DNA from 4 places in the Paenibacillus sp. EPM92 genome. Region 1 is predicted to be linked to each of the others. Evidence: riboswitches for the same ligand, from Rfam matches in the RefSeq annotation. Region 1 holds a riboswitch; each other region holds the start of a gene.
The links. A riboswitch is a leader RNA that binds a small molecule or an ion and turns the genes downstream of it on or off. The one in region 1 is predicted to bind cyclic di-GMP.
Positions count from the first base shown of each region.

Region 2: linked by a shared signal. The riboswitch ahead of JMF85_RS01615 (bifunctional diguanylate cyclase/phosphodiesterase) and the one ahead of JMF85_RS04775 (PilZ domain-containing protein) in region 1 are both predicted to bind cyclic di-GMP.
Region 3: linked by a shared signal. The riboswitch ahead of folE (GTP cyclohydrolase I FolE) and the one ahead of JMF85_RS04775 (PilZ domain-containing protein) in region 1 are both predicted to bind cyclic di-GMP.
Region 4: linked by a shared signal. The riboswitch ahead of JMF85_RS23430 (hypothetical protein) and the one ahead of JMF85_RS04775 (PilZ domain-containing protein) in region 1 are both predicted to bind cyclic di-GMP.

Region 1 covers NZ_BCPS01000025.1:14,392-19,440, forward strand. Annotated here, with positions in the region: gene JMF85_RS04750 (hypothetical protein) at 1-452, shown strand, start outside; gene JMF85_RS04755 (LiaI-LiaF-like domain-containing protein) at 454-1,116, shown strand; partial or broken gene JMF85_RS04760 (amidase family protein) at 1,202-1,375, opposite strand; tRNA gene JMF85_RS04765 (tRNA-Pro) at 1,486-1,562, opposite strand; gene tadA (tRNA adenosine(34) deaminase TadA) at 1,621-2,088, opposite strand; cyclic di-GMP riboswitch class I at 2,434-2,526, shown strand; gene JMF85_RS04775 (PilZ domain-containing protein) at 2,620-3,327, shown strand; gene JMF85_RS04780 (peptidoglycan recognition protein family protein) at 3,470-4,186, shown strand; gene ychF (redox-regulated ATPase YchF) at 4,323-5,049, shown strand, end outside.
Region 2 covers NZ_BCPS01000009.1:81,015-86,063, forward strand. Annotated here, with positions in the region: gene JMF85_RS01605 (LLM class flavin-dependent oxidoreductase) at 135-1,145, shown strand; gene mreB (rod shape-determining protein) at 1,431-2,498, opposite strand; cyclic di-GMP riboswitch class I at 2,676-2,762, shown strand; gene JMF85_RS01615 (bifunctional diguanylate cyclase/phosphodiesterase) at 2,938-5,049, shown strand, end outside.
Region 3 covers NZ_BCPS01000068.1:146,330-151,378, reverse strand. Annotated here, with positions in the region: gene JMF85_RS15820 (SDR family oxidoreductase) at 1-313, opposite strand, end outside; gene JMF85_RS15815 (6-carboxytetrahydropterin synthase) at 315-1,130, opposite strand; gene folE (GTP cyclohydrolase I FolE) at 1,147-1,731, opposite strand; cyclic di-GMP riboswitch class I at 1,810-1,894, opposite strand; gene JMF85_RS15805 (CstA-like transporter-associated (seleno)protein) at 2,130-2,324, opposite strand; gene JMF85_RS15800 (carbon starvation CstA family protein) at 2,329-4,389, opposite strand; gene JMF85_RS15795 (LytR/AlgR family response regulator transcription factor) at 4,574-5,049, opposite strand, start outside.
Region 4 covers NZ_BCPS01000095.1:9,920-14,968, forward strand. Annotated here, with positions in the region: gene JMF85_RS23425 (DUF2935 domain-containing protein) at 119-931, opposite strand; gene JMF85_RS23430 (hypothetical protein) at 1,056-1,349, opposite strand; cyclic di-GMP riboswitch class I at 1,439-1,531, opposite strand; gene JMF85_RS23435 (YuzB family protein) at 1,890-2,111, opposite strand; gene JMF85_RS23440 (iron-sulfur cluster assembly accessory protein) at 2,168-2,470, opposite strand; gene ytvI (sporulation integral membrane protein YtvI) at 2,632-3,744, shown strand; gene JMF85_RS23450 (hypothetical protein) at 3,956-4,189, opposite strand; gene JMF85_RS23455 (M14 family metallopeptidase) at 4,318-5,049, opposite strand, start outside.

The DNA of each region.
Region 1 (5,049 bases):
CCATGTTTCCGGGAGCGGGACATATGTACCTGGGCCTGCAAAAACGGGGATTGCAGCTGATGGCGGCTTTTCTGTTCAGCGTTTATTTTATGGATGCGCTCCGGTTGTCGTTATTTTTGTTCTTGATTCCGATTCTATGGTTTTACAGCTTCTTCGACGCGCTGCAGCAGATCTCGAAATCCGGCAGGGAGCCGTTGACGGATGCACCCATCGTGGATTGGCTCGTCCACCGGCAGCGTTGGATCGGAATCGGATTGCTTGGTCTGGGTTTGTATTATTTGCTGGATCAGGTGCTGTTGAATATGCTTGATCTTTGGCTGCCGAGAGAAGTACGGTCGCGGGTGTTGAACTGGTACCATACCTATTTTCAAACCTTTATCGTTTCGGTACTGCTGATCGGCGGGGGGATACGCCTATTATGGGGCGGCAAGAAAGGGAAGCGGGGGGAGTAGATTGAGAAAATGGCGCGTAGGCACGTTGTCGATGGGGCTCACGCTGATCGGCTTCGGAGTCCTCCTGTTCTTATCGCAATGGCAGGGACTTGGCGCATTCACCAGCTTCATCCGCTGGTGGCCGATTGTCCTTGTGCTGCTTGGCCTGGAGATCCTCGCGTATGTGTTCATCGCCAAGAAAGAGAGCGAGGTCATCCGGTATGATTGGATGAGCGTCCTGTTCGTCGGGGTGTTGTTCGCCGGCTGTTTCATGTTTACGATGCTGACCGGTCTCGGGGTGACGGATGAAGTACGCAAACTCGTAGGCGAAGTCGAGGTCACGGCGGATTTGCCCGAACTGCAGGAACCGGTAAATCCGGCCATCCAAAAGCTGGTCGTGCAAACATCCGGCGAACCGGTTCGCATCGACAAAACGGCGGAGCGTTCCATGCACCTGTTCGGCACTTACCGAACCCGCGTACAGGAAGGAGACCGTCCGACGGTCGACAAGGAGCAATTCTACACGGTGCGAACGGTTGGCGACACGATGTATGTGCAGGTGAAGCGTCCTCCGGTCTACCGCGGCCTGAATTCGGTCTACCCGGAGATGTCTGTTACGTTAGTGCTACCGCAGGACGTGCAGGTTGAAGTGCAGGGCCCAAATAACGAATCGAACCCTGGCTAAGAGTCGAAAATATCGAATAATCCCCTTCGGGCTGCTATGTATGAAATAGAGCGGCACGAAGGGGATTTTGTTTAGGACCCTGGCCTTAAGGAACCAGAACGGGAGGCTTCCGGTGATGGGTGCCCTGTTCATAAGCGTAAGCCAGTTTAATCAAGGTTGCTTCATCGAAGGCGCGGCCCAAAAATTCGATGCCGACCCCCAAGCCATCCGTCGTATAACCGGCCGGTACAGTGATAGCCGGGAAGCCGGAGAACGGGCTAACAAAATAGACTGAAGGGAGAGAGGGAAAACAACGGGAGAAGAGAGGGATATCGGAATTTGGGCATAAAAAAATTGCGGTTTACGCCGCAATTCGTAGTTCATATAGGATGGTCGAGACGACAGGATTTGAACCTGCGACCTCTTGGTCCCGAACCAAGCGCTCTACCAAGCTGAGCCACGTCTCGAACTTCTGAAACGATTATATTTTAGCATGGGTAAATAGGCGTTGTAAAGGGAATTAGGTTACGTCTTCCCCCTTAATCTACGGAAAAATTGGGTGAGCATGGAACTGCATTCTTCCTGCAGAACGCCTTGAATCACGTCGACGCGATGGTTAAATCTATCTTCCTGCAGCAGGTTCATCAGCGTCCCCGCGCAGCCGGCCTTTGGGTCCGGGGATGCGTAAATCACTTGCGGAATTCGCGCCTGGACGATCGCTCCGGCGCACATCGGACACGGCTCAAGGGTCACATAAAGCCGGCATTCCAGCAACCGCCAGGCGTCCAGCTGTTCGCTCGCTTGTTTAATCGCGATCAGTTCGGCGTGGGCAAGCGGATCTTTGGCCGTTTCCCGAACGTTATGACCGCGGCCGATAATGTCGCTGCCGCGAACAATGACCGCTCCGATCGGAACTTCGCGGATCGCTTCGGCTTTCCGCGCTTCTTCGATTGCCGCCCGCATAAAATACTCGTGTTCTTCTATGGCTATCAATCGTTACACCTCATTCATCATTAGTCATTCGTCGATTGCGGGTAAGAAAACGAACAAGTATTCTTACTCACATGCTGTGGATAAGTATGTGGATAAAGAGGATTAATTTCTTATCCCCATTGTAGGTAAATCGCGCTTTTAGGGCAAGTCCGGGTGTGGATATATAAGTTATCCACAGAACGGTTAACATGTGAATAATTTTTTTACGGAAAAGCGCTGTTAATTTTTTGTGAAAAGTGTGAATATTCTTGAAGGGGATTTAGGAAACACCTATAATGAGATCAAGATGTGGGCATATGTACCCAAGTTCGGTGATGTGAAGTTTAGTTAAATAGTCGTTATCATTCGTTTTTTTGACAAACTTGTCGAAAGGCAAGGACGCAAAGCTTAGGGTCTAAGATCTTCTTTATTGAGGATGACGACAGCCTGGCCGCCGATTGGGCGCACCGGTGAACAGACTGTAGTCTCGCATGTTGAGATGCAGCTTATTTTTTACCGAAGACATGAGAGCGAAAGGTGGTAACGAAGGTGATGAAGTCCGTTACGAGTGAAAAAATATCCTACGAGTTTACCCACGAAACGTATAGAAGCCCAAGCGGAATACTGCTGAACAGCCGGGTGGCGGTGGAGAAGCGGGATTTCGTTTCGACCGGCATTTTGACTTATGCCGAGGGTGATATTCTTGAAGTTGAGATTTCGGAATACAAGGCGTTCGAACTTGGGGATACGGTTAAATTAACGGTCTATTCACCCGGCGGAATCTATACGTTCCAATCGACGGTCGTGGCTAAAGATCAAGGAGCGCTGATGGTTATCAACCCCCCTCAGAATCGGAGCCGATTCGCCGAGAAGCGGGAGAACCCGCGGGTCGACGTCAAACATGACGGACACCTGCTCTCGATCCGCGAACCGAATGCGGAGCTCCAATTGTTGAAGGAGCATGTCGCGCTGGAGGTTCGAAATATTAGCATCAGCGGGCTCGGGTTTATTTTGCCGAGCGATATTGAGTTAAGCAAGCATGCTATGGCCGACGTTCGGCTGGACCTGGGCTTCGAGATGCCGTGCCAAGTCGAGATCATACGGTTGGATCCGGGAGAAACCGTAATCTATTACGGAGCGCGTTACATCGACATGCCGACGGACAAAGCCAATGCGCTGCGGGCGTTTGTGTTGAAAAAGCAAGTGGAAAACCATTTCAGTTCGAAACGGGACGATTTTAACAAACGTATATTCAAATAGAGGCCGGCAATGCCACGGACTTCTTGCAGGGCGCTCGCATATGCTGATCGTAAGGCAAGGATTCTCGTCGGATCGGCTGGGGCCCCCAGCGCCCGAGACCTTCCGAAATATCCGCAGGGTGGTGAGCACGGTGGCTTTTGTTATGAAATATGAGATCATTCCACGCTATTTGACGGGGCCGAGCCAGCGGCGTCCGAAGACGGCGTTAGCCCGCTGCCGGTTTATGGTGGCCCACGATACGGGAAATCCGGGGTCAACGGCCGCAGCGAATGTGTCTTATTTTGAAAATACCCGCAATGAAATGTCATCTTCCGCGCATCTGTTTGTGGACGATAAACAGATCATCGAGTGCATACCGTTCCTGACCGGACCGGCTGAGATTGCCTATCACGTCGTGTACAACGTAACGACCGATAACGCGCGTTACGGCGACGACGCCAACGACGCGGCGGGCGCGGTGGAGCTTTGTTACGGAGGCAGGATCAGCTTGACGGAATCTTACAAGCGGTACGTATGGGTGCTTGCGTATGCTTGTTACCGGTACGGACTAAACCCGGCTACCGATATCGTCGGGCACTATATGCTGGATCCGGCAAGGAGAAGCGATCCGCAGGAGCCGCTGCGGCTGCTCGGCAAGACGTTCCAGAGCTTCGTTCAGGACGTTGTGAACGAGTACCGGGCCAGCCTTGTGACGGAACCCGCGCCGGAACCGCAGACACGAATTAGCGCGGAGGATGCGAACAAGATCATCGGCTTTCTATCAGCCTCCTATTTCACAGCGGAAGATCAGGCGGCCAAGGCGGAGTTCCACAGGCTGGCCAATGAGCTTCGCCGTATTTCGGGGCAGCCGCCGCAGTAACGCGCCCGTCACCATGCCCTCTTTCCGAATGGAAGGAGGGTTTTTCCCATAGGGAGATGACACGGGGCCTACTTTTGGGATATAATATAATGTCAGGATTTGAAATTCCGTTCAGAGCATAAGGAGCTGTTTATATATGAGTCTTTCTTGTGGAATCGTCGGTTTGCCGAATGTCGGTAAATCTACGTTGTTTAACGCCATTACACAGGCCGGTGCGGAGTCGGCTAACTATCCGTTCTGCACGATCGATCCGAATGTCGGCGTAGTGGAGGTGCCGGATGAGCGCTTGACCCGCTTGGCGGAAATCGTCGTGCCGAATCGCATCGTGCCTACGGCGTTCGAATTCGTCGATATTGCCGGATTGGTCAAGGGCGCAAGCCAAGGCGAGGGACTCGGCAATAAGTTCCTTGCCCACATCCGCGAGGTGGACGCCATCGTGCATGTCGTACGCTGTTTCCAAGACGAGAACATTACGCACGTTTCCGGAACGGTCGACCCGATCAGCGATATCGAGACGATCAACCTGGAACTGATTTTGGCGGACGTGGATTCGGTGGACAAAAGAATCGATCGCTCCCGGAAGAACATGAAGGGCGGCGACAAGAAATATGCGCAGGAAGTCGAGTGTCTGGAACGCATTAAGGAGGCGCTCTACAACGATAAGCCGGCGCGCAGCGTCGAGCTGAGCGATGAGGAGCGCTTGCTGATCCGCGACCTGCACCTGCTGACGATGAAGCCGGTGTTGTATGCGGCGAATGTCAGCGAGGCGGAGGTTGCGGACACGGACGGCAATCCGTATGTGCAGAAAGTGCGCGAATACGCGGCGCTCGAAGGCGCGGAAGTGGTTCCGATCAGCGCGAAGG
Region 2 (5,049 bases), on a different contig from region 1:
CAGGTTTCACCGGGTCGCACTACTGCGCGGTCCCCCGGCAATGGTTCGCATTTACTTATTAAAAATACATCGCTTGCTAAAATATAGTGAATTCATTACTCTTAGATTTAGAACATGAATCGGAGGTGCGAACCATGAAACTCGGAATTTTGGATCAATGCCAAGTCGGCGAAGGACAAACCGCCGCGGATGCGTTGAAGGAAACGACGCGGCTGGCGCAAGAAGCGGACCGGCTCGGCTATGCCCGATACTGGGTATCCGAGCATCACGGCAGCAGGATGCTGGCCTTCTCCAGTCCGGAGGTGCTGATCGCTCACCTGGCCGCGGCGACCTCGCGCATCCGTGTGGGCTCGGGCGGCGTGATGCTGCCTCATTACAGCTCTTATAAAGTGGCGGAAAACTTCAAGCTGCTTGAGGCGCTTCATCCGAACCGCATCGATCTCGGACTCGGCCGCGCACCGGGAGGCATGCCGCTGGCGACGCGAGCGCTGCAGGAGCATAAATATGTAGACACGGACCGCTATCCCCAGCAAGTCGCCGATTTAACGGGGTTCTTGTACGAATCGCTGCCTCCCGATCATCCGTACGCCAAATTGCAGGCGGCGCCTTCGATCGCAACCGCTCCCGACTTGTGGCTGCTCGGTTCAAGCGATGAGAGCGCCAAAATCGCGGCCCAACAGGGGACAGCCTACGGATTCGCGCAGTTCTTCGGCGCGCCCGGCGGGGAAGCGGCGATCCGGTATTACCGGGAGCACTTTCAACCGTCGAGCTTGAACGATCGTCCGCGAGCCCTTGCTGCGGTCCTGGTCGTATGCGCCGATACGGAGGACGAAGCGAACCGGTTGGCGACAAGCTCGGATCTGTTCTTCCTTCGCTTGGGCAGCGGCCTCGACCAGCATGCCTTCCCTTCCGTACAGACGGCTATGGACTATCCGTATACGGAATACGACCTGCTGCGCATTCGCGGGGCCCGTGAGCGCCGCTTCGTAGGCACGCCCGACCGCGTCAAGGCCCAACTGCTCGATTTTGCCGAGCGGTACGGCACCGATGAACTGATGATCGTCTCCCCGATTCACAACTTCGGCGCACGCGTACACTCCTACCGTCTGCTGGCCGACGCCTTCGGGCTTCCGCAGACGCCATGAACCGAACAAGCGACCGCTCCCCGATACAGACCGGGAACGGTCGCTTGCTCGATCTATCCGGTCCCGGCGACTTCCGCCCGGGATAACCGACTCTCTTTTAACCTGTGTATAACCTCGATTGTGGATATGTTAATGAATGTACTAAAACCTATGCACAGGAAGATGAGATAGCCTGTTAGTAATGTGTATAAGCCTGTGAATAACGCAGGTCATTTCCTTGTCATGGATGCGGACGATCGTCTTGCCGCCGACCGGCAGCCGCCCCATGGACTGTTCACAGCTTCCTTACATTTCGGCTTGCTGGCCCGCATCCTGCTGCACCGCCGATTCCGGTTTGGCCTCCCGCCACGCCGGTACGCGCTTGCTGTTGTGCGCGCCGAGCATCATGCCGGTGCCGAGAGCGGTACATTCAAGCGGATGCTCGGCAATATGTACGGGAACCCCGGTCTCCTCGCGGATCCGTTCATCAATTCCTTCCAGCAGAGCGCCGCCTCCGCACAGCAGAATCCCCTGCTCCACCACATCCCCGGCAAGCTCGGGCGGGCACCGCTCCAACGTCGCGCGAATAGCTTCGACCAGCAGCTGCAGGAAATCATCCACCACCGTGTATATTTCCCGGGAGCTCAACTGGATCGAACGGGGCAATCCGTTAATCACATCCCGCCCCTTAATGCCGAGAGTACGTTCTTCGGAGGAAGCACGGGCCGTTCCGATTTGTTTCTTGATTTCTTCCGCCGTTCGTTCCCCGATCTCCAGGTTGTACTGCCGTTTCACATAATCCATAATATCTAGGTCAAGAGACATCCCTGCCCGGTTCACCGTATGGCTGGCCACAATGCCCCCGAGCGACAAGATGGCCACTTGACAGCTGCCTCCGCCAATATCGAGCACCAAATGACCGATCGGCTCGTCAATCGGAAGTCCTGCCCCAAGCGCAGCAGCCAGCGGTTCCTCGACCGCAATCGCCCGTTTGGCTCCCTTATGGACGATCGTTTCTTCAACGGCCCGCTTTTGCACATTGGTAATGCCGCAAGGCACGGAAATATATACTTGAGAGCTTCGCAGCAAAGACGAGCGGCCTTGTATTTTTTTGATAAAATGCTGAAGCATGCTGCTGGTCAGATCGAAATTGGCGATGACGCCATTCCTCAAGGGATAGGTGATGTCGACATGAGCGGGAGCTCGTCCGATCATCGCTTGCGCCTCCGCGCCTACGGCCAGCAATTCGCCGGTGCTTTGATGAAAGGCGACTACAGACGGTTCGCTCAGCACGATGCCTTTACCCTGCTCGAAGATCACCGTGTTTGACGTTCCTAAGTCAATACCGTATAACTTGTCAAATCGTTTAAACATGAAACTTCTCCTCCTTTATTGGAAACCCGATGCGCGATTTGGAGGTGGATCAGCCGGATCTTCTATAGTATTCTGCTTCACTTGCAAATTTGAGGGGTAACTAGCAAAAATCGTGAAAATCTTCAAATATTTTTGACAAAATACGACAGATCGTTTATTTTTAAATGATATAGAACTAAATACCTACGGCAAACTCGTTCGAAAGGCGGGGACGCAAAGCCACAGGTCTTCCGCAGTTTCTGCGATGATGGCTGGGTTGCAATTTAAGACACTACCTTTCGGTAGTGTTTTTTGCTTAGTGGGCGGTTTGTCATTCACAAGGTATGGATCAAAACTATCGTGGATGGGAGCAGCTATTTTGTTTACAAGAACTTCTTCACCTGTCGTTTCATTCTTTTACCTGGTCCTGTTGCTGGTCTTAGCTTGTTTGGGAAACATCATGAACCTGTCTCTATTTTATGGAGTCGACTTTATATTCGGCAGCATCTTTGTATGGCTCATCATGAAGCTCTATGGATTTAAATGGGGATTGATCGGGTCTATTCTCGCAAGCAGCGCTACCTTAATTTTATGGAATCATCCGTATGCTATGCTGGTCTTTATTGCAGAGACGATATTCGTCGGCCTCTTCTACCGGCAGAAGATCAGCAACTTCGTCTTCCTGGTCGCGTTGTTCTGGATCCTGCTGGGCATGCCGATGATCTGGTTATCCTATCATTATGGATTGCAGATGGACGCTACGGCTACGTTGACAGTTATGCTTAAGGATGCTGTCAACAGTATTTTAAATGCTTTGATTGCAAGCCTTATCCTCACTTATTTGAGGGCTCCCATGGGGACCGGTCGAACCTCCAAAAAAACGTCCCGTTCTTTGTACGATATTCTTTTTAACATTTTTGTCGCCTTAATCGTCTTTCCCCTGCTGCTTGTCATGATCATGGTGAGCCGAGAGGAGATTAAGAAAACCGATGCGGCGATTCAGGAAGCGGCGGAACGCCAATCGGAAATCATTGAGAACGATATCAGCAACTGGAGAAACGTTCATGTGTCGGCTGTCGAGCAATTTTCCAATCTCGCGGCTGAAACTGATCTGAACGATGCAGAGGCTCTGCAGAGGCTTACTGCTCATTTTAAACAAATTTTTCCTGATTTTCATAATATGTTCATCACCAATGCTGCAGGAACAACCGTAACCTTCTATCCCTTACATAATATGAACGGCCAACCTACGCTCGGTTTGAACTTCTCGGACAGGCTGTACTTTATACAAAACAAAGAAAGCTTACAGCTTGTCATTTCCGATGTTTTCGCTGGAAGAGGCGGCGTGTCCGAACCCGTCGTAAATATCAGCGCTCCGATCATGAGCGGCCGGCAGTTCCAGGGCATTGCCGGCGGGGCCCTGGATCTCGGTTATATTAGCCAAAGAATTCAAGCACTCACAACATATACGAACATCCATGTTACCATCGTGGACCGCAACCGGCACGTGATCGCCAGTACCCGTTCCGCGAATGCCGTTATGCAGGAATATGACTGGAAAAAAGACGGCGAGATTCACGACTTGAAGGACGGCTTCTACTATTGGCTCCCCAAAAATATCAAAAATCCGATGAAACGGTGGGGAAACTCGTCATACATCAAGATCACGCCGTTATCAGGCCTTGGGGACTGGACCGTCATCGTGGAATCGTCGTTTGCGCCTTATCAGAACGGATTGTACAAGTCCTATATCAAAACACTTACGATCCTGTTGATTTGCGGACTGATCGCAATCATTACGTCCTTCTTCATCAGCCGTTCGATCGTAAGGCCGATCATTCGGTTAGCGCATACGACAACGGACTTACCCAATAAAATATTGGAGAAAAACGCCGTTCATTGGCCCAGCAGCCTATTGACCGAAATTACGATTCTCATTGCGAATTACCGGATCATGGCCGAGAGACTTCACTACATGTTTCGTGAAATTCAGCATCTTGCCTATTACGACCATTTAACAGGCCTTCCCAACCGGGTGCTGTTCAATCAGGAATTGGAAGTTTCGTTAGAGCAGAGTAAACGTAACGGGCAGACGGCAGCCATCCTTTTTATTGATTTTGATCGTTTTAAAGTGATTAACGATACCCTTGGACATCGGAACGGCGACCTTCTGCTGCAGCAAGTCGCGGAAAGGCTGAAAGGCAGCATCGAAAGCAATGATTTCCTCTCTCGTATGGGCGGAGACGAATTTACTGCGGTATTCCCGAACATGACCCGTGAACAAGCCGCCCAAGCCGCGCAAAGCATGCTTGATCTGTTTACCGCTCCTATCCTGATTAGCGGTCACGAAGTGTTCATCACCCCCAGTATCGGAATCAGCATGTATCCGGACGACGGGGAAGATCAGGAAACGCTTCTTAAGAATGCCGATCAAGCGATGTATGCCGCCAAAGACAAGGGCAAGAACATGTATCAATTTTATACGTCCGAAATGGATGAGGCTTCCTGCAATCAAATGACGCTGGAAACCATGATGCGTAAAGCGTTGGATCATGGCGAATTCGAGCTTTAC
Region 3 (5,049 bases), on a different contig from region 1:
CACTGGACATCGTCAACACCGATTCGAACACCCCTGTGCCCGCACTGTTGATGAGTGCATCAATGGTGCCGAACCGCGATATCGCCTCTTCGGCAAATCGGCTAACGCTTTCTTCATTCGTTACGTCCAAAGGTACGGCTAGCGTATTCGCATTCATCTGAGAGGCTGCCTGCTTTAATTCGGCTTCATGTCTTGCTCCCAGCACAAGATTCGCTCCCAATTGACTGAGCAATAATGCCGTTTCTTTGCCGATCCCGCGGGACGCCCCGGTAATTGCAACGGTTTTTCCTTGGAGCTGCAGAAAGTCAATCATCTCATTCACCCGGTCCGCAATACTCGAAATAATTTTTTTCCGTTTCCCACAGTCCGACTTTTCGGAGCTTGGGAAGATGCGGTCGCAGCATGTTGTAGATCACGAGCGCTACGACCTCGGATGTCGGATTCAACTCTTTAAATTCAGCCGTATCCAGGTTCAGATGCTTATGATCCAGCTTATCGAGCACTTCTCTTTCCACAATGGCATCCAAATCCGCCAAATTCATGATCATGCCCGTTACCGGATCCGGCTCGCCTTCGACGGTGACATCAAGGTAATAATTATGTCCGTGCCCATGCGGATTGTTGCATTTGCCGAACAATTTCTTATTCTCCTCCGGCGACAAATGCACGCTATGTAATCGGTGCGCAGCGCAAAAGTGATATTTGCGTGTAAGTCGTATCAAGCATCCCGCCTCCTTTACCGAACTTAAATAGTGGTTTTCATGTAATTGAATCCGGTGCAATTCGCAATCTTGAAACCGCTGTTCCAGCGAATTCCAGATGTACTCAACTACATTTTCCGTAGTCGGTATGCGATGCTGAAAATAGGAATGTTCACGGTCCAAAAACTTCCCGTCGAGCTCCTCTTCCACAAATGAACTCACGATTTGTTTAATATCCGTTGTATTGACAACAATCCCGGATTTTTCATTCAATCGTCCCTTGACCATCACTTCCAGCTTGTAATCATGCCCATGGCCGCTGGAGTTGCTGCAGCGCCCGAAGACCCGGAGGTTTTCCTCTTCGCTCCACTGGGGAACCCGATAAACGTGAGTTGCCGAAAAATCGATTCTTCTCGATAAATAAAGCATCGCCGTTTCCCCCTTCCTAGGCTCTGGATATGGAACGGTCAAACTCTTCACATAGCGAGACGTTGTCGGCAAATATCCCCTTCTTCACCGTTGTCACCGTAGACGTTCCCGGTTTTTTCACGCCCCGCGCGCACATGCATAAGTGAGTTCCCTCCACGGTTACGATGACACCCTTCGGCTTCAGCACATTCAATACGGCACTCGCAACTTGCTGCGTCATGCGCTCTTGCACCTGCGGACGCTGCGAGACCAGCTCTACCAATCTGGCAAATTTGCTTAAGCCGACGATTCTCCCATCCGGAATATATCCGATGTGCGCCTTTCCATAGAACGGGATCAGATGATGCTCGCAGAAGGTGTAATAAGTCATATCCTTTACGGTGATGATCCCGTCGTACTCCTCTTCGAACGTTGTCGTCAGCGCCGATTCCGGATTCACCCCCACACCTGAGAACACTTCCCGGTACATTTTCGCGACTCGTTTCGGTGTATCCAGCAGACCTTCCCGGTCCGGATTTTCCCCTATTTGCTCGAGAATCGTTCGAATGCTGTCTTCAAGAGCATCTTTACTTGCCAAATTGGTATTTGATCGTATGGTCATCTAGTATTTCCCTCCTTAGAAACAACAAAAAATCCAGTCCGAATAGAACTGGATTCGTATATACAGATCCGTCCCTAATTCGGCGGCCCAGCCGTCATAGCGTTACCGCCTTAGACCCGAAGCTTTGCGTCCCCACCTTTCGATGAGTTTGCCATTATCGTTAAGAATATAAGCCAAGTATAGTCTATTATACCTAGATAAGCAATGATTTCTTTATTGAAATCTTTGATATAACGACATTATTCGACGCTATATGAGAATAAAGTCGAAAAATACGTGATATTATCGCGCATTTTTCGACATTTGATGCCAAAGCCGGATGAAGCCGCACAGGTTGCATAAACGAAGAGACGGGGCAAGACGGGCTGCATGCACCCGCCTTACTCCGTCTCTCCTTGTTAGCAGCAGCGATTGATCTTACCGCTTTCATAACGCTCGTGAAGTGACAGCATATAGAACTCCTTCTCCGTCAAAGGGGTTTCATGCGGATGGCGCTCTTGCTGATGCTTCAAGTATTTCTCATAGTCCGGAATACTGAAAATGACCTTGATTGTCGCTTTGGCCTTGCTGGCAAAGCTCGTTATCGTTCTCATGGCATCAGGCTCCAAAAGTAGATTTGACAAACGGCGCTTCTTTTAATACCGGTTTTTGTTTTTGGATCAAAATTTTGTACCAGACGCGTAAAGATTCAATAATCATCAGGATCACCACAATCTCGAAGAAGATCGTGAGGCCTGCATCGATATAGTTGTTCGTCACAATCTGATGCATGACGTCCATATTTTTGGCAGGCGCGATGACTTGCCCCTGATCGATCCCGTCCTGGTATTTCTTCGCAGCCGCCAAAAAGCCGATGCTTGCCTGAGAGGAGAACGTTTTTTGGAAGCCGGCCGTTAATGTCGTTACCGCGAGGAACACGAACGGCACGATTCCTACCCAAGCGTAGCGGGCCTTGCCCATTTTAATCATAATCGTCGCCGCGACGGCGAGAGCGATGGCAGCCAACATTTGGTTCGCAATCCCGAACAGCGCCCACAACGAATTGATGCCGCCGAACGGATCGATGGCTCCTTGATACAAGAAGTAGCCCCAGGCCAAGCAAACAATAAACGAAGCCAGGAAATTATACTTGAACACTTTCGTTTGAGCAAACGGCTTGTAGAAGTTGCCGATCAAATCCTGAAGCATAAAGCGTCCTACCCGTGTGCCCGCATCCACAGCCGTTAAAATAAAGACCGCTTCGAACAAAATCGCGAAATGGTACCAGAATGCCTTGGCCCCGGCCAGGAATGTTGAAAAGATTTCCGCCATGCCGACGGCAAGCGTCGGCGCCCCGCCCGTTCTGGAGAGAATGGTGTTTTCACCGATTTCTTTGGCTGTGTTCGTAATTTGTTCCGGTGTCAGCGTGAAGCCCCAGGATGAAATTTTGGCGGCGACGGCAGCGGGATCGGTTCCAATAACGGCCGGCGACGAGTTCATAGCGAAGTAAATGCCGGGCTCCAAGGCGCACGCGGCGATCAAGGCCATGACGGCGACGAAGGATTCCGCGGCCATACCGGCATATCCGATGAAGGGCGCATGACTTTCTCTTTCGATCAGCTTTGGTGTCGTCCCGGAAGAAATCAGGGAATGAAAGCCGGAAACGGCGCCGCATGCTATGGTAATGAACAAGAACGGGAATAAATTGCCGGAGAATACGGGACCGGTCCCATCGATAAACTTGGTCACAGCCGGCATTTGCAGCTCCGGCAATGTCACCAAAATACCGCCCGCCAGTAAAATGATGACGCCGATTTTCAAGAAAGAGCTTAAATAATCTCGGGGTGCAAGCAGTACCCACACCGGCAAAATCGAAGCGATCAGGCCATATACGACCATCATCAGGGCGATCTGCGGCGCGGTGAAGGTGAACATCTTCGCCAGCACCGGATTGGCGGCAACAAATTGTCCTGCCCATAATACGATCATCAATAGAACAAAACCGATAATGGAGCCCTCAATGACTTTCCCCGGTCGAATAAATCGCATGTAGAAGCCCATGAAGATGGCGATCGGCATCGTCATGGCGATCGTAAACATTCCCCACGGAGACTCCGCCAACGCTTTCACGACGACGAGTCCAAGTACGGCGACGATGATAATGAGGATCGCCAGCGTTGCAATAGAAGCTAACGTGCCGCCGAATCGGCCGACTTCGTCTTTCGCCATCTGACCGAGCGACTTCCCGTCCCGCCGCATGGATCCGACAAGCGTGACGAAGTCCTGCACACAGCCCGCAAGTACAGCTCCGATAATAATCCACAGAATGCTCGGCAAATACCCCATTTGTGCGGCCAAAATCGGACCGACCAGCGGACCGGCTCCGGCGATCGCCGCAAAGTGATGGCCGAAGAGCACGTATTTATTCGTCGGGACGTAGTCCTTGGAATCGTTATGCACATGGGCCGGCGTTGCCCGGTTGTCGTTTAATTCGTAGATCTTCCTGGCAATGAACCGGCTATAGAAACGGTAACCAAAAGCATAAGTGCAGATTGCGGCTATGATGAGCCAGGCCGCCGAAATTTTCTCGCCGTTCGCAAGCGCGATCATCGCGAACCCTAGCGCGCCTAACGCCGCGATCAGCCCCCAAACCCCGTACGAAACCCATTTGTTTTTCATGATCCCACTCCTCGTAAGCGTTATTGTCGCGCGAACACAGTCCGTACGAACCAGGCCCAAGCTGGCTGTACGTCTTGCATTCCTCCAACCGGTTTGTTTTGAGAGCGCTTGCAAATAGTATAAATCGTTTGGAGTCTTCGCGATACGCCTGAAGCGCATCATGCCGAATTTGTCATCTATGATGTTAAATTTCAAGTTTCAAACGCAGCGCTTTCACATAATTGCGGCTGACGGGTATCGTGCTTCGCGCCTCATCGTCCATCAGCAGATTGTAGGCCCCGTTGACCCACGTTTTCAGCTCGGCGATGGCGGCCAGATTGACGAGATAGCTCTTATGGCAGCGGAAGAAACCGAACGGCTCCAGCTTCTGTTCCAGCTCTACCAACGTGTACGTAACGTGATAGGCTTTATCGCGAATATGAACCTGGACATACTTGCCCTCCTTGCTAATATAGATGATGTCCTTCGGGGACACATACTTAATGCCTTCTTCCATTTCGAGCGCCAGCTTGACGCACGAATTTCCGGCCGGCGGGATGGCTGGGGCTTTCGTCCCCGTTCCCGTCCGCGTTTTGCGCAGCTCCCGGAAGACGCTGTCCAAGTCATCTTCGTCGAATGGCTTGAGCATATAGTGAAAAGCCCGCACCTTGAACGCATCGA
Region 4 (5,049 bases), on a different contig from region 1:
AAGCTTTTTTTTGGCATGCGCCCTTCCAGCGCGTAAACCATGCAAAAAAACGCATCCGTCTTCGGGGTACGTTCCCCGGTAAACGGATGCGCTGCCGGCGTCGGCCGATAGGGTTTCGTTACACTTCCGTCCTCGGCTTCGTCGGATCGCAGCTCATCGCTTTGATTTCCGACACCTGAGACAGCTTAAGCAAGTAATAACACTCCTCCCGAGCCATGTGATCCGCCATCAAGGGCGAAAGCACACCGAGCGCCTGCCCGCTTAAACGGAGCTCTTCCAGCTCGCTCAGAAACTGCTTGAACAGCGTCATTTCAAGCTCAACCTCTTTATTAAACCGGGCTAAAGCCGGGAATTTCTTGATGTTCGTGCGCAGAAAGCCCGCCAGTTCCACCGCTTTCAGGTAATACTCGCGGAATTGCCGGTCGAACGATCTGGCCAGTTCCACCAAACGGGATTCCGTCATATCCAAGCCGGCTGCAATGGAGCCCGCATGGCCGTAGGCGTCCTGGAGCCATACGATGTGGTGGTGCACCGCATCGAATACCGGCGCCGGGCGCCCGGATAACAAGTACCCCAGTACGCGTAAATACTCCTCTGCTTCGTTCACCATATGGCTCAAGAACGCGGGCGGCAGCTGGATTGCGATCTTGCCGATCAAATGCCGCTCCAGCAAGCGCAGCTTGAACGCGCGAAGGTCTTGTGTCAGCCCGTACGCGTCCTGCGTCAAAGCTCCCGCCTCTGCCGGGAACTTATCCGAACGCGCCTTCTTCAGCAAGTCGTCGAATGCTTGAACGAAGCCGAGCGCCCGCTGCGCCTCTTCCCGTTCATCGACCGGCAAGCTTACCCGGATGAACCTGGCATGATCACCGAGCACCTGAAGCCAAAACCGATGTTCAAATAACGCCGACTCGATAACCTCCGAGTTTTTCACAAACATGCCTCCAATGATCCGATTGTTCCGTGCCGGATGGGAATGATCCGGCCACCCCACATCGTATGCTCAGAGGCCCAATCGGGTTCAAAGAAAGCCGCAGTCGTTCGCTGCCTAAGCTATACTAAGCGTGCTTCAGCTGAGGACGGCACATCAAGTAATCGAACAACGGTAGAAATACGTCGTGGTTCGATTCGCAGCAGATCGAGAGCTTCACTTCGCCCATCCAGTAAAACGTGATGATTTGCCGGCTGCGCCCGCGAATCATCTCGACATCCCAATGCGGGGACGTCAGCTCGTACACGTCACGATTTATGAACAATTTCGGTCCTTCAGCAGATAGGAAGACTCCGATGAAATCATCGCCGATTTTCGTGTAAAACCCCTTCTTATTTAAGATGCTGCGTTCCTGGTCCATCGCCGGGTTCTCCTCCTTCATCTATTCACACCAAAAAAAGCTCCCCTGGTCGGGAGCCGCTGTTGAAAGGATCGCGATCACTCCGTGCCTTCGACAACTGGCTGGCATAGCACTGCTCTCCTGCGCCTAAGCCCCTATAGCTTTGCGTCCGCAGACTTTCGTCCGGGTTGCCCTTATCGAGTGCGCTCGAATTGTGTCTGTTCATGGAGATGTTCTTTATTAAGAATATAAGATAGAAGGTCACGAATACATAGTTCTTTCATCCCATTTTCATAAAAAAATTTGGGAATTTTGTATGATTTTGAATAACCGGTACCCTTTCCAGTAAAAAATGATACCCGTCAACGCGATCATGGCAACCGTTACAAAAAGCGGGCCTCCGCCCCATTGACCGAGCACATAGCCCCGATTACCGGTCCCGGAAATTGGCCGCCCCCGGATCATGTCTGGACGCCGAAATTCGTGCCGCGCATCCCTTCCGGCGTCAAATCAAAAATCCCCGGTGCCCTGAGGCCCGAGGATCTGATCTTCTTGCATGATTTATTTCACGTATTTGCTCGCCTTCTCGATCGCTTCGTCTTCAGTCTTGCCGGTTACATACCGGCCGTTAATGAAGATGAAGGCAAACCGCGAGCACGGGCCGCAATAAGACTTGCAGCCGACTTTGATCTCGGCGTCGGGCACAAGCTTCTGCAGCTTCGGAACGGCGGTTTTCATTCTCATATGTTTGCATTTGTCGCAAACGCGAATATCGTTGACCATGCGGTAATTCCTTTCTTCAAGCGGCTGACACCGGGGAACTCCCTGTGAACGATGTGCTAGTGGTCCCCGTTATTGCCCTTGCTTGGATTCGTTACCGCGAATCCTTCTTCCGGCACATAGAAATAATCGATCCGAACGCCGTCGAGCAGCGGCTCGTCCTTTTGCAGAATAACGTCGATTCCTTTATCTGTCGAAACGACGACATCGTTCTCGGTCGGCGTATCCATGCTGAGTCCGTAGTGGGCATGGTCGCCATGCGCATGAGTCACATACACGCGAAGCTTTAATTCTTTATTCTCTTCTTGCTCCATCTCGGCCAACAACACTTTGGCCGCATTGCGCGAAATCTTGCATTTCATGTCCAGTCACTTCTCCTACTGTGCGTTTTTTCTTATTGTATAGAATCGGGCCGCCGAAAGCAACCGTTCTTCGCTGTTTCCGTATGTATGTACAAGCCGGCCTCACTTGCGAATCAAGTCGGTGTCTTTTAATATGGAAGATAATGAATGGAGGTTAACGAATGATTCCCTTTTATCGCAAATATTACAAAACGATTATCGATATTGCGTTGCTCGTGCTTACCGTATATTTGTTCATGTTCGCCTTCAGCCATCTGTATCGGATCGCGACCCCGATTTTCCTCGCGTTCGTCATTTACTTGATCATCGAGCCGTTCGCCAAGTTCCTGAACCGGCGCGGGTTGAAGAAATCGATCGCTTCCGCCATCTCCACCCTCGTCTTCGTGATGGTCATTCTAGGTGCCATGACCGGACTCGGCGCGATCTTCACGACCCAGATCATCAATCTCGCCGACAAGCTGCCCGATTACGCCGTCGTTCTGGAGCAAGAGCTCATCAACCGCTCCGACCAGGTACAGTCACTGATCGGGACGCTTCCGGTCGATTTGAATTTAGTGGAGAAGGCCAAGGAGTACTCCGCGGAGATCATTCAGAAGACGACCGAAATCGCCCGTACGTTCTTAACGAGCTTGTTCGCCATGCTGACCTCGTTCTCCACGTTCGTCGTGAACTTCGTGATCGGTATTATTTTGGCCTATTTCCTGAGCATCGAGATCGAATCCTGGAAGCGGATCGCTTCGGACAAAACGCCGAAAACGTTTAAAAAAGCGTTCCACTTCCTCCGCGAGAACGTGCTGCTGGGCATCGTCACCTACCTTAAAGCGCAGGCGAAGCTGATCAGCCTGACCTTTATCGTCATCTTCATCGCGCTGCTTATATTGAACGTCAACAACGCCTTCTCGATCGCGCTCTTGGCGGCCATCTTCGACGTGCTCCCGCTGCTCGGCGTTTCGACGCTGTTCATTCCATGGATCATCTACTTGCTGGTCGTCGGACAAACGACGCTCGCGATTTGGCTGGCTGTGCTGCTCGTCGTTGTGATTGGAACGAGACAAATTCTGGAACCGAAAATTACGGGCGATTCCCTCGGCGTGTCCGCCTTCACGATGCTTTCGTTCATGATCGTCTCGCTGTCTCTCTTCGGCGTGGCCGGCTTGATCTTATCGCCCGTGCTGATCATTCTGGTTAAAGCGCTGTACGAGCAAGGGTATTTAAAACGATGGATCCGGATGCCGGCCGAAGAGTACGAGCCCGATCCGTCGTCTATCAAATAATGCAGCACATCTCAACCGGATTCGGACGCTCACAAGCCGGTTGATGGCATCTGAAGTCCATGGAAAGCGGTGAATCGATATGTCGCAGCCCGCATAGCGTTTCTTACAAAGAACAAAAAAAGAACCCCGATTCCTCGAGGTTCCCTTTAAACCTATTCAGTTGTTGAGCGGATGGCCGCTTCTTGTGGTTTGACCTTCCGAGGACGCAGCCTTAAGCGCCGTATTTCCGTTCGGCTCTATCGGTAAACCAGTTCATCAAGAGCAGCGTAACGGTTACATCGTCAATCGGGATGAAATTCAGCAGATCCGGCATGATCCAATAAATAAGCGCAGGCACCACGAACAACAGCTTCTCTCCGAGCGGAACCCGCGGGGAACGCAGCAGCGGCCAAATGCGCCGAAATACATGACCCCAATGCCGGAGTGACAACAATCGCTTCCACATCGCCTCGGGTCTCCCTTCCTGTCCAAGTCGTCTTACCCCGATTATACCTCATGGCAACCCGTTTGCCCAAACTCCGCTCCCCGCACAAAGAAGCCGCCGAGACGGACGGACTCGGCGGCTTCGAAATGCTAAACCATCAGCCCTTCCGTCAATAGCGGAAGCAGCTCATCATAAATAATCGGGAATTGCGACAACGGGAGCGGATTCACTCCATAACCGGCTTCAATCGTAAATCCCGGGCGCCCGTAGGTTTGAATAAACCAATCCTTATATCCGGCATCGCTGCCGGTTAACTTCACGGCTGCATATCCGCTAATTTGCTGGAAACGCTGTGCGATACGTTCCGACTCCGCCGGTTCGTAATCGCGGTAATTCCAATAAATTTCCCGGCCCTGGGTATGAAACGCCATCACCAGCCGGAAATCGCGCTCCCGCGTAAATCGTTCCATCGCCGAAGCTTCCGGCTCTGACAAGGGGCTCGGCCCTGTATAATCTCTCGGTCCGGGTCCCGGTACGTCGCGGCGGTCGCGTTCCGTCTCCCAATAAGCGGGAAATTGATCGTTCAGGTCGACGCCGCGAACGTTCGCTTTCCATCCCGAGAAGTCGTCCGAGCCGCCGTTCCATTCGAGCAGCTGCCCGGCATGCGGATGATCCGGGTCCGCTCCGTGCAGCACCAGCTCAACGCCATCGGGATTGACCATCGGCACGATCCAGAGAGAAGTCTCTTCGAGCAGCCTGCCCGCATCAGAGCCGCAGAAAGACTGTGCCTGCACGCAGGCGTTCGCGTAATCCTCCGTAAATTTCATCAGCAGCAGGCTGGTCACCCACTCATTCGCATGAAACGAACCGTTATAATGAAG